3 regions of the Cobetia sp. 3AK genome follow, and region 2 is predicted to be linked to each of the others. Evidence: predicted binding sites of a transcription regulator. Region 2 holds the regulator's gene; each other region holds the start of a gene.
What was found. The regulator LexA, encoded in region 2, represses DNA repair genes until DNA is damaged. The targets are predictions, from matches to a motif close to TACTGTNTANNTANACAGTA.
Positions count from the first base shown of each region.

Region 1 (4,211 bases), 220 kb from region 2:
GACGTAAGCGATCAGCACGACTTGCGAGGTATTGCCCGGGATCGGGTGGCCGCGCACACCTGCAACCCCCCGCTCCATTGGCACATCTCCCTTAATGAGGTACTCGCATGAATGCGGTAATACTGGCCGTTCTGGTCATGGTCGGCCTGTCACTGGCCCGAGTCTCGGTCGTCTTCGCTCTGGTGGCCGGCGCCTTGGTCGGCGGCCTGTTCAGTGGCCTGTCTCTGACTGACACTCTCGGCGCCTTCAACGACGGCGTCGGCGGTGGTGCCAAGGTCGCCCTGGCCTATGCCACGCTCGGTGCCTTTGCCGTGGCCCTGTCTCGCTCCGGCCTACCGGATCTTCTTGCCGCACGCCTGATCGGTATGCTCAATGGGGAGAGCACCCCTCGCCGTCAGACCGCCATCAAGTACGGCTTGCTGGGCAGCGTGACATTGGTGGCGATCTCGTCCCAGAACCTGATCCCTGTCCACATCGCCTTCATTCCGATCCTGATTCCGCCACTGCTGGTGGCCATGAACCGCCTGCGCCTGGATCGCCGCGCTGTCGCCTGTGCCCTGACCTTTGGTCTGACGGCTCCCTACATGCTGCTGCCGGTGGGCTTCGGTTCCATCTTCCTCAATGACATCCTGCTGGCCAACATCAATGAAGCGGGCCAGGCAATGGGGCTGGAAGTCACCCGCGGCATGGTGCCGATGGCAATGGCCATTCCGGTAGGCGGCATGTTCCTGGGACTTCTGACTGCGGTCTTCGTCTCCTATCGCAAGCCGCGTGACTACGCCAATCGCGAGATCAAGTCGACCAATGTCCCGCACCATACTCCAGTGCATGCACCATCCCGCAGCGGCCTGATCATGGCTGGGGTCGCCATCATCGCCGCCCTGGGCATCCAGCTCTATTCCGGCTCGATGATCCTGGGCGGCCTGGTCGGCTTCGCCATTCTTTCCCTGGGTGGCCTGTTCAAGTGGAACGAAGCCGACGACCTGTTCACCTCCGGCATGCGCATGATGGCACTGATCGGCTTCATCATGATCTCGGCAGCCGGCTTCGCCTCCGTCATGAAAGCTACGGGTGATATCCAGACCCTGGTGGATGCCTCCTTCCACATCATCGGAGACAACAAGCCGTTGGCCGCGCTCGTCATGCTGATGGTCGGACTCTTCATCACGCTGGGCATCGGCTCCAGCTTTTCCACCATCCCGATCATCGCGGCGATCTATGTCCCGCTGGCCCTGCAGTTCGGCTTTTCCCCCCTGGCGACCGTCGCCCTGATCGGCACCGCGGCCGCACTGGGCGATGCTGGCTCCCCCGCCTCTGACTCCACACTCGGCCCGACGGCAGGCCTGAATGTCGATCAACAGCATGATCATATCTGGGACAGCGTGGTGCCGACCTTCATCCACTACAACATCCCGTTGATCGTCTTCGGCTGGGTGGCGGCGATGACGCTGTAATCCGCCGGCCAGGGTAGCCTGGCAACGGCAACAGGAAATACGACAACGCCCGGCAGGCATCACGTCTGCCGGGCGCTGTCGTCTCTGGGCGAAGAATGAGGCGACACGCCGCCTGACACTGGACAGCCATCCAGTCTTTTAGGATGATGCGCGAATGCGCAAGATCCTTCATGCTGACTGCGATTGTTTCTACGCCGCCGTCGAGATGCTTCGTCACCCAGAGTGGCGCGAGGTGCCCATCGCCATCGGTGGCCGCACCGAGCAACGTGGCGTGATCGCCACCTGCAATTATCCGGCTCGCGCCTTCGGCGTCCGCTCTGCGATGTCCACAGCGCGCGCCCTGCGCCTGTGTCCGCAACTGATACTCGTCCCCCCCGACTTCGAGCGCTACCGTGCCGTCTCGCAGGAGATCCAGGCACTGTTTCACGAACTGACACCACTGGTGGAACCTCTATCGCTGGACGAAGCCTACCTGGACGTCAGCGATATCGAGGAATTTCAGGGAAGCGCGACCTGGATGGCGCGCTGGCTGAAGGAAGAAGCCCTGAAGCGCACCGGGGTCACGCTGTCGATCGGCGTAGCCGCCAACAAGTTCCTGGCCAAGATCGCGAGTGACTGGGAGAAACCCGATGGCCTGACGGTGATCACGCCAGAGTCCAGCGACGCCTTCATTCGTAAGCTGCCCGTCGGCAAGCTGCATGGCGTCGGCCCGGCCACGCTGGCCCGCCTCAATCGGCTGGAGATTACCACCTGCGATGACATCCGCACGACACCACTGACCACACTGGTCGAACACTTCGGCAAATTCGGACATCGCCTGCATGAACTCTCTCATGGCATTGATGACCGCCCCGTCAAGGTCGAGAGAGAGCGGAAGTCCATCAGTGTCGAACGCACTTTCGATCAGGATCTTCCGGATCTCTCCGCGTGCCTCGCCAAGCTTCCCATGCTGATGGAGCGCCTCGGGGAGCGTCACGCACGCCAGGAACAGCCGGTGCTGGCCAAGCAGTTCGTCAAGGTACGCTTCAACGACTTCACCAGCACCACGCTGGAAAGCCTCCTCCCCGCCTCCACCCTCTCATTGCCGGACGCCAGGAGTTTCGCACTGCTGATGGAGCAAGCCTGGCAACGTGGCCATCGACCGGTGCGCCTGCTGGGAGTCGGTGTCCGACTCAAGGCCCACGAAGAGACGCAACAGCTGGGGCTGTTCTGAGAGGGTGACGAGTGATGGGTGTAAACATCTTGGACAGGAGAGGGTGAGCTTACTTAACACCACCTGCAACGGCATCGTTTTCCCGATGAGTCTCGCCCTCCTCCCCCCAATTACCCCAGAGCGCCGAGGGTGAGCGTAGCCGTATTTCCAATGGCAAGCCCTCCACATCGTGTTGAACATCGATTTTCTCAAGCGGTTTCAACCTTACTTCCAGCATTGCCTGATGACCGTCGAAAGGGCCCGCCAATTGAGAGGGAAGCTTCTGCGTCAGTTCCGGTGGCGCTACGATGCGAGCCAATATACTTCGCCCATCTGCAAAATGTGCTTCAGCAACCCGCCCTACGGCGACCTTGCCAACATACTTGGGTGAGAAATAAGCATGGAACTCGGGTGAGTTGGCTGGCACCAGGACTCCCAGAGGATCTCCTGCACTGACTCGCTGGCCGACCTGGACATAGGTCTTGGCCAACAGACCATCTTGCGAGGCATCGATCCTCAACTCATGGATCATCGCTTCCAGCTGAGCAAGCTCCCGTGTCAGATTCTGACGTCGCTGGACGATAGGACCCACCAGCTCGGCACGCAACTTCTCACGTTGCTGCAACAAGAGGTTCTCTTCAGCCTCGGAGAGCTGATCACGAGCATTTGAACGCGCGACATGAATACTGGCCAGATCCGTCAGAGGCACTTCTCCCTGTCGTCGGAACGCTTCGAACTTGTCCGCCACCCCGGACTGGAACGTCAAGGACGACTGTGCATTGGCCACACGTCGCTGTGCCGTCTCTATCAATGACTCACTTTGTTCCTGGGCGCCTTGAGGAGGCAAGGTCGACAATATATCTTCAAGTGCATGTCGCTCGGCAGTGAGTGCCGGATCCTCAAGCTCGAACAGCCTCATATCGACGGACACCTTGTTACCCGCACGCTGGGGAACCTCAGTGACACGAGCATCGCGCGGACTGGTGATCACAAGAGGCTCATGAGTCAGCACTGCTGGCGCCACCAGCAACACACGATCACGTAATGCATACCAGCTGAAGGCGACGATGGGGACCAGTACCAATGCCATCAAACCAAACCAACGCCAGCGCCCCCCGCCACGACGTGCCTTGGCGTAAGGCACCTTGAGCCCATCCTGCTGATCAGGACGACGGGATTTTTCGGGATCGAAACGAATATCCATCAGAAACGGTTTCCTCTTCGCAGGACCCACCAGGGTGCCATGCTGGTTTCTTCGTGGCTGCGACGCAGCATTTCATTGAGAATCGCGACCAGAGCCAATAGGCGCATGCTCAGCTGATATATCGGAAGTACCGGCAGCCAGATCATGTCGCGTAGCGCAAGTGACGGCACTCGGCTCACACATAGCAATCCCATCAATGCATACCAGGAGCACAAGGCAAGATAGATCAGATACAACAACACGCTGATCGCCACGGCATGCACCAGCGGCTGGGTGGCATACCACCACATGACATACCCTCCTATCAGGAAGGGTAATGCCACACTCTGGACAAGCCCGTAAGCCAGGGTGAACAAGGTTC
Region 1 covers NZ_JARWKR010000001.1:72,706-76,916, forward strand. Annotated here, with positions in the region: gene QD228_RS00330 (Na+/H+ antiporter family protein) at 108-1,454, shown strand; gene dinB (DNA polymerase IV) at 1,609-2,667, shown strand; gene QD228_RS00340 (HlyD family efflux transporter periplasmic adaptor subunit) at 2,717-3,850, opposite strand; gene QD228_RS00345 (glycosyltransferase) at 3,850-4,211, opposite strand, start outside.
Region 1: dinB (DNA polymerase IV) is a predicted target of LexA. The motif match lies at 1,571-1,590, and genes of this name have one in related genera.

Region 2 (4,211 bases):
AGTGAATCCTTCAAGGACCTGATGGACTTCGGCTTCACCGCGCGCATGGAAGACTACCTCGATGAGGTGGCCAATGGTCAGCGCAACTGGCGCGAGCTGCTGGATGCCTTCTACGCCGAGTTCAAGGCCGAGCTGGATCACGCCCAGTCAGAAGAGGGCATGCGCCCGAATCAGCCGGTGCCGACCGATATCGCCTGCCCGACCTGTGGTCGCGAGATGCAGATCCGTACCGCCTCCACCGGCGTCTTCCTGGGGTGCTCCGGTTACAACCTTCCGCCCAAGGAGCGCTGCAAGACCACCATCGACCTGTTGCCGGGGGATGAGGCGGTCGCCGCTGACGCGGATGAGAATGCCGAGACCGATGCACTGCGTGCCAAGCGCCGTTGTCCGATCTGCGCCACGGCCATGGACAGCTATCTGATCGACGAGCAGCGCAAGCTGCACGTCTGCGGCAACAGCCCGGACTGCGTGGGACATGAAGTCGAGCAGGGTCAGTTCCGCATCAAGGGCTACGATGGACCGGTGATCGAGTGCGACAAGTGCGGTGCCGACATGCAGCTCAAGACCGGGCGTTTCGGCAAGTACTTCGGCTGCACCAACGAGGATTGCAAGAACACCCGCAAGCTGCTCAAGTCCGGGGAGGTCGCGCCGCCGAAGATGGACCCGATCCCCATGCCGGAACTTGCCTGCGTGAAGGTCGAGGATCACTACGTGCTGCGTGATGGCGCCAGTGGCCTGTTCCTTGCCGCCAGTCAGTTCCCCAAGAATCGCGAGACGCGTCCGCCGCTGGTCAGCGAGCTCAAGGCGCATGCCGACGAGCTGCCGGAGAAGTATCACTTCATCCTCAAGGCGCCGGAGAAAGACCCCGATGGCCGCCCGACGCAGATTCGTTTCTCGCGCAAGGCCAAGGAGCAGTTCGTGATGACGGACGAGGATGGCAAGGCGACGGGGTGGAAGGCGACCTTCGACAACGGCCGTTGGGTCGTCGAGGACAAGCGCAAGGGAGCCAAGAGCTGATGAGCCAGCGTGGCCGCACCAATCAACTGCTGTATCAGGCCGAGTTGCTGCTGGAGCAGACGGCCGTCGCGACGCGTGATGAGCATGCCGTCGCACGGCGCATGGCCGGTGAGGAAGGGGCGCTGGCGTTGATGGAGCTGGCATTGGCCTCGTTGATCGAGGAGTGCGCCGCGTCGGCACGCTGGCCTGAGGTCGGCTGGCGCGAGCGGCTGGCCACACCGCCGACTCCCGTGGCGGAAATCGAGCAGTTGCGAAGCCTGCAGGCGCAGCCGGACAGTTGGTTGAGCCAGCTGGTGGCCGATATCACGCGTCTGCATGAAGAGGGCGGTGCTGCCCGGCGTGAGGAAGGCCAGGCGCGTGGCGATGGTCTCATCATCGCCGCGGCGGCCAATGCGCCTCTGGCAGAGCGTCTCGCCACGGCAGTCAGCGCCATGAAGGCGTTGCTGTCACACCTTCGCGAGTCGAATGTGGAGTGGTAGCGTCGCGCCTTGCCTGACCCGAAGGCGCTGGCATGTCACGCACCTGTCATTCAGGTGACGCCCTGGCATGACGGGTGCTAGACTGGCGGCATTGTGGCAAGCCCTGCATTCTCCGGTACGACCATGGCTCTGGCTGTGGTCGTACTTTTTTCTGCATTGTCGCCAGTGACTGCAAGTCGCAGGGCCTGCCCGCCGTCAAGCTGACGATCACAACGACGCCGGTATCCTCAGGATGCCGTGCAGGAGGAATGACGTGTCCGATCCCGCCGTACTTGAAATCGTGCAAATGGAAGATGGGGAAGTGATCCTGCGTGCCGCCGAGAGTGAAGGTGAGCCACTTCTCAGTATCCGCATCTCCGATGAAGCTGCCGATCTGCTGCGTGACAATCGCTTCGAGGTCGCGCGTGAGATGATCGACCACGCCATCACCCGCACCCGCCTGTGGGATGGCGAGGATGATGAAGACGAGCAGTCGGAAGGCATGGTGCACTGAGCACTTCCCGCATGTCTGCCTGTCACGAAAAAACCCGCCAATCGGCGGGTTTTTTCGTGGATGCCCTGATGGCGACAATCGTCATCTGCGCGTCAGCGCTGTGAGGTCAGACTGCCTGCGAGCCTTGAGATCAGTGCAGGCCGCCATCGCGGATCACGCCCACGCCGAGGCCCTCGATTTCCAGGCTGTCCGTGCGCAGATCCACCTTGATGGGAGCGAAGTCCTCGTTCTCGGCTTCCAGCCATACGTAATGGCCATCGCGACGGAAGCGCTTCACCGTCACTTCATCTCCCAGACGCGCCACCACGATCTGTCCGTCACGCACGCTGCTCGTGCGGTGCACGGCCAGCAGGTCACCTTCCAGAATGCCGACATCCTTCATCGAGACCCCGCGCACGCGCAGCAGATAGTCGGCGGCAGGCGAGAAGTAGTCACTGGGCAGCGGGCAATGGCGATCGATATGCTGGCTGGCCAGGATAGGGCTGCCAGCGGCCACTTCCCCGATGACCGGCAGGCCCTGCTCGCTATCCTCTTCCGCCTCTGCCAGAGACGGCACGCGGATGCCCCGCGAGGTGCCCGGCACCATCTCGATGGCTCCCTTGCGCTTCAGGGCACGCAGATGCTCTTCCGCGGCATTCGGTGAGCGAAAGCCCAGTGCCTGGGCGATTTCGGCACGCGTTGGCGGATAGCCTGAGGACTTGATGGTCTTGATGATGAAATCGAAGACATCCTGCTGGCGCGGAGTAAGCGGCTGAGTCATGGGCATTGCCTTTGGCCTGGGCGGCATCTGAGCTGACGGCACGGGGTGTGCATCCATACAACTGTCATTGTATCCAGTCATGGCGGTCATGCAAGGCATCGTGGGTGCTTTGGCAGCAACGTTGCCGGCATCTTCGTCGACATCGACATGCTGACGCGAGACAGCGGGTGTCCGGGACGCCCCATGACCATCCCGTCCCCGAATGTCCCGCGTGAATGCGCGTCCTGCCGGTCTTGGCTGTCGAGTGTTTGAAACAACCAGCAATTGCCAGTCATGGCATGGACAGCTAGAATTATCTTGTTTCAAACGAATGTTCGTCGGGCGCATCCGGCTACCGGTACACAGGCCCTGTGTGTCCTGTGCGTCTGTCCTGTGCTCGGGATACGGCTCGTGGCAGCCTCCGCCTCGGAGTCGCTGCCTGACACGCGGTGCGTGAAGACCGACATGTCGTTTGATTGACCTGCATGAGAAGAGTCGCCCCCCGGGCCACGGCCTTGCCGTTGTCCGGGGGGACAAGGACTCCCGTGCCCCCTCGTGATTGATCACCTGACAAGGCATCCGCCCATGGCCCAGACCGATACCGTTACCCGTATCCTCGATACCGCCGAGGTCCTGTTCGCCGAGCGAGGCTTCGCCGAAACCTCGCTGCGCAATATCACCAGCAAGGCCAAGGTCAACCTGGCGGCGGTCAATTATCACTTCGGCTCAAAGAAGTCATTGATCCAGGCAGTGTTCGCCCGCTATCTCGACCCCTTCAGCGAGCGTTTCCATGCGGCACTCGACAGTGTCGAGCAGCAGCATGCCGGTCGTCAGGTGCCGCTGGAAACGCTGCTGGAAGTGATGGCGCGCACGGTGCTTGAGGTGCCGGCCGAGCGCAACAGCCTGCGTACCTTCATGCGCCTGCTCGGGCTTGCCTATACCCAGGGGCAGGGCCACATGCGCCGCTACATTCGCGAGCATTACGGCACGGTCTTCAGCCGCTTCGCCGAGCTCCTGAAGCTTGCGACGCCGGACCTGCCAGACAACGAGCGCTTCTGGCGTCTGCACTTCATGCTCGGCAGCGTGATCTTCACCTTCTCGGGACTGGACGCACTGCGCGATATCGAAGAGGCCGAATACGGCCATCACACCAGTGTGCGCGAGCTGATCCAGCACATGCGTCCGGTGGTGGTGGCGGCGATGGCGGCTCCGCTGCCGGCCTCGCTCGGAGATGGTGAAGCGGTCACCCAGGCGGCCAGCTGATGGCTTGCTGGGTCTGCGTGGATCTCACCCGCCAGCGTCTCGAGATACGCAATGACGCGCCCAGTGGCAGTCGTGATGCGCCGCCCCCCGCGGCTGACCCTGACACGCTGGTGCATGCCTGTGCGATCTCCAGCGGCCTCAACGGTATCGGCGAGCTCGATGGCAGCGGTTGCACGCCGACCGGCTGGCATGTGGTTCGCGCCGCGATCGGGGAGGGCAA
Region 2 covers NZ_JARWKR010000001.1:290,189-294,399, reverse strand. Annotated here, with positions in the region: gene topA (type I DNA topoisomerase) at 1-1,017, shown strand, start outside; gene QD228_RS01260 (DUF6586 family protein) at 1,017-1,496, shown strand; gene QD228_RS01255 (hypothetical protein) at 1,750-1,989, shown strand; gene lexA (transcriptional repressor LexA) at 2,120-2,749, opposite strand; gene QD228_RS01245 (TetR/AcrR family transcriptional regulator) at 3,314-3,991, shown strand; gene QD228_RS01240 (L,D-transpeptidase) at 3,991-4,211, shown strand, end outside.

Region 3 (4,211 bases), on a different contig from region 2:
CGCTCACCCTGCAGGACGTGGATGGTCACCGCGCCCTGGTTGTCGTCAGCGGTGGAGAACACCTGAGACTTCTTGGTCGGGATGGTGGTGTTCTTCTCGATCAGCGGAGTCAGCACGCCACCCATGGTCTCGATGCCCAGCGTCAGCGGCGTCACGTCCAGCAGCAGCACGTCCTTGACGTCGCCACCCAGCACGCCACCCTGGATACCGGCGCCGACGGCGACCGCTTCATCCGGGTTGACGTCCTTGCGCGCTTCCTTGCCGAAGAATTCAGCGACCTTGGACTGCACCAGCGGCATGCGAGTCTGACCACCGACCAGGATGACATCGTCGATCTCGGAAGCGGACAGGCCGGCATCGGCCAGAGCGGTCTGGCACGGCTTCAGGGAGCGAGCGACCAGCTCATCGACCAGCGACTCGAGCTTGGAACGGGTCACCTTGACGTTCAGGTGCTTCGGACCGGTGTTGTCTGCGGTGATGTACGGCAGGTTCACGTCGGTCTGCTGAGCGCTGGACAGCTCGATCTTGGCCTTCTCGGCAGCTTCCTTCAGACGCTGCATGGCGAGATTGTCGCCGGACAGGTCGATGCCGCTGTCGGACTTGAACTGGTCAACGAGGTAGTTGATCAGATGCATGTCGAAATCTTCACCGCCCAGGAAGGTGTCGCCGTTGGTGGCGAGCACTTCGAACTGGGTCTCACCGTCGACGTCCGCGACTTCGATGATGGAGATATCGAAGGTACCGCCACCCAGGTCGTAGACCGCGATGGTCTTGTCACCACGAGACTTGTCCATGCCGTAGGCGAGTGCCGCGGCAGTCGGCTCGTTGATGATGCGCTTGACCTCGAGACCCGCGATGCGGCCGGCGTCCTTGGTCGCCTGACGCTGGGAGTCGTTGAAGTAGGCCGGCACGGTGATGACCGCTTCGGTGACTTCTTCACCGAGGTAGTCTTCCGCGGTCTTCTTCATCTTCTTGAGGATTTCCGCACTGATCTGCGGCGGTGCCATCTTCTTGTCCTTCACCTGGACCCAGGCATCGCCATTGTCGGCTTCGACGATCTTGTACGGCACCATCTTGATGTCTTTCTGGACGACATCATCCTTGAACTTGCGACCGATCAGACGCTTGACCGCGAACAGGGTGTTCTCCGGGTTGGTCACTGCCTGACGCTTGGCCGACTGACCGACAAGGATCTCGTTGTCGTCGGTGTAGGCGATGATGGACGGCGTGGTGCGGCCACCTTCAGCGTTTTCGATGACCTTGGTCTTGTCGCCGTCGAGCACTGCCACACAAGAGTTGGTAGTACCCAAGTCAATACCGATGATGCGTCCCATAATCGTATACCTCGAATCTGTTGCTAGCCTGAAAGATGAGTCTGGTTGTCGGTACCTTGTGTCGGCACCTGAACTTGCTTCAATAAGTGGGGTCGCGCGTCAGGCTTTCAAGGGTGTGCTGGCATTTTTTGCCGCCCTGATCCTCCTTGAAGCCCCGCAGGGCGGGCATGTGCCATCACGACACATGCCCTCATGGCCACTCGACCCCGCAGGGCCTCAGTTGGCCTTGCTGACCGCGACCATCGCCGGACGCACCAGGCGACCATTGAGGGTGTAGCCCTTCTGCATCACGTCGATGACGCTGTTCGGCTCGGCATCCGGAGATGGCACCATGGCGACCGCCTGATGGTATTCCGGGTCGAAGGGCTCGCCGTGGGGGTCCAGCTGCTCGACGCCTGACTTGTTCAGGGCATCCAGCTGCATTTTCAAGGTCATCTCGATACCTTCGACATGTGCCTTGGCTGCCTCGTCGTCGCTCATGGACTCAAGCGCCTTCTCGAGCGAGTCCACCACCGGCAGCATTTCCTTGACGAACTTCTCCAGCGCGAACTTGCGAGCCTTCTCGGCATCCTGTTCGGCGCGACGGCGCGCGTTCTGCGCCTCGGCAGCTGAACGCAGCGCCTGGTCCTTCGCCTCCTTCACCGCCTGCTCGAGTTCCTCGACCTGAGCGGCCAGCATCTCGGCTTCCGGATTGTCGATCAGCTCACCTTCGCTTTCGGCGGCGACATCGGTGGCATCCAGTATGTCTTCAATCACTTCGCCTTCCGGAGTTTCCGGCTGCGGCTCGGCGTCGCGAGCGGCACGCTGAAGTTCTTCATCCATCGGGGTCTGCGGATCCTGAGCCATGCTGTTCTCCTGCGGGCCGACGTCTGTGCGCCATTGCCCTGTTCGTGGCCTGCGGAGCCTGCCTCGAGACGACGAAGGCAAACCCCTGAAGACAGGCCATGAGTTGCCTGTAGGGCAGCAAGGCCGCGCCATTGCTGCCGACGATGAGTGTCAGGGCCTTTATATGGGGCCGGCACTCGGCTTCTCAAGCCTTCGATGCGGCTTTTCTGCCAGCTGAGTCCGGCATGGATTGAAGGCCGACGGAGCGTGCTGTATAAAAAGCCATATACACTGTATGTACATCCTGTATGGCGACTCCGTAGTCACCCCCGAAACGGGCAATGATCGGCACGGCGTACGCCCCAGCTTCCCTTCGGAGGTAGTCATGCTGCTACAGCTCGCCATTCAAGATTTCGCCATCGTCGAGACACTGGAACTCGATTTTCGCCGCGGCATGACCGCCATCACCGGCGAGACGGGTGCCGGCAAGTCCATCCTGCTCGGTGCGCTCGGCCTGTGCCTGGGCGAACGTGCCGATGCCGGCAGCGTGCGACATGGCGCGGATCGCGCGGATCTCATCGCACGCTTCGATATCACAAGCCTCAGCGATGCGCGCGAGTGGCTCGACGAACGTGAGCTGGGCAGCGACGACTGCCTGCTGCGCCGGGTGATCACCGCCAGCGGACGCTCGAAGGCCTGGATCAACGGCACCCCCTGCACCATCGCGGACCTGCGGGAACTGGGTGAGCACCTGATCGACATCCATTCCCAGCACGCCCACCACTCGCTGTTGAAGGAAGAGACGCACCTGCGTCAGCTCGACGAGTACGCCGGGATCGAGACGCAGGTCACGCAGCTGCGCGAGGACTTCCGCCACTGGCAGGAGGCACATCGCCGCCTCAAGCGCATGAGCAATGATGGCGACGAGGTACGCGCTCGTCGCCAGCTGTTGCGCTATCAGGTCGAGGAGCTTGATGAGCTGGCACTCAGCGAAGGCGAGCTGGAGGCACTGGAGCAGGAGCAGGAAACCCTGGCCAATGCCGAACAGATTCTCAGCGAGGCACAGGCCGCCGCCGAGTGCTGCGATCATGATGATGAAGGCGCCCTCGCGCGCCTCAATCAGGCCGTGGCGCGACTGACACACTTGCCGGGCAGCGAGCAGGGTTCGCTGGCCAGCGCACTGGGCATGCTGGAAGAGGCACGCATCCAGATAGAAGAAGCGGCACGCGAGCTGAACCGCTTCGTCGAAGTCACCGAACTCGACCCGGAGCGCCTGGCCTTCGTCGATGAGCGCCTTGGGCGCATCCACCAGATCGCCCGCAAGCATCATGTCTTGCCCGAGGAGCTGCATGGCCTGCACCAGCGACTGAGCGAGGAGCTGGAAGGGCTCGGGGGTGACGAGGAGGCCATCGAGGCACTGCGCCAGGAAGTGGCGGCCCGCCGGGATGCCTGGAAGATCCTGGCCGCTGAGGTCGGTACGTCACGAGCCGCTGCCGCCCCCCAGCTGGCCAGCGACATCCAGGATCAACTGGCCTTCCTCGGCATGGGCAAGGCGACGTTCGAGGTTGCCGTCGAGCCACGCGAGCGCCCGCAACCCGAAGGCATGGAGCGCATCCACTTCCGCATCAGTGCCAACCCGGGGCAGCCGCCGCGGGCGCTGGCCAAGGTCGCCTCGGGCGGTGAACTGTCCCGTGTCTCGCTGGCCATTCAGGTGGTGGCCGCCAGTCGCTCGACCATTCCCAGCCTGGTCTTCGATGAAGTGGATGTCGGCATCTCCGGTGCGACCGCCGAGATCGTCGGTCAGCTGCTGCGCCGACTGGGCGACAAGGGTCAGGTGCTGACCGTCACCCACCTGCCTCAGGTCGCGGCCCAGGCGCATCAACATCTGCATATCGAGAAGCAGGCAGAGAAGAACACCACACGTACCCACATGGCACTGCTGGACGAGAGTGGCCGCGTGCGGGAACTGGCACGCATGCTGGGCGGCATTCACCTGTCCGAGCAGACCCTGGCACACGCTCGCGAGATGCTCAGCGCGGCGGACAGCCGTCA
Region 3 covers NZ_JARWKR010000006.1:296,872-301,082, reverse strand. Annotated here, with positions in the region: gene dnaK (molecular chaperone DnaK) at 1-1,334, opposite strand, end outside; gene grpE (nucleotide exchange factor GrpE) at 1,551-2,180, opposite strand; gene recN (DNA repair protein RecN) at 2,545-4,211, shown strand, end outside.
Region 3: recN (DNA repair protein RecN) is a predicted target of LexA. The motif match lies at 2,449-2,468, and genes of this name have one in related genera.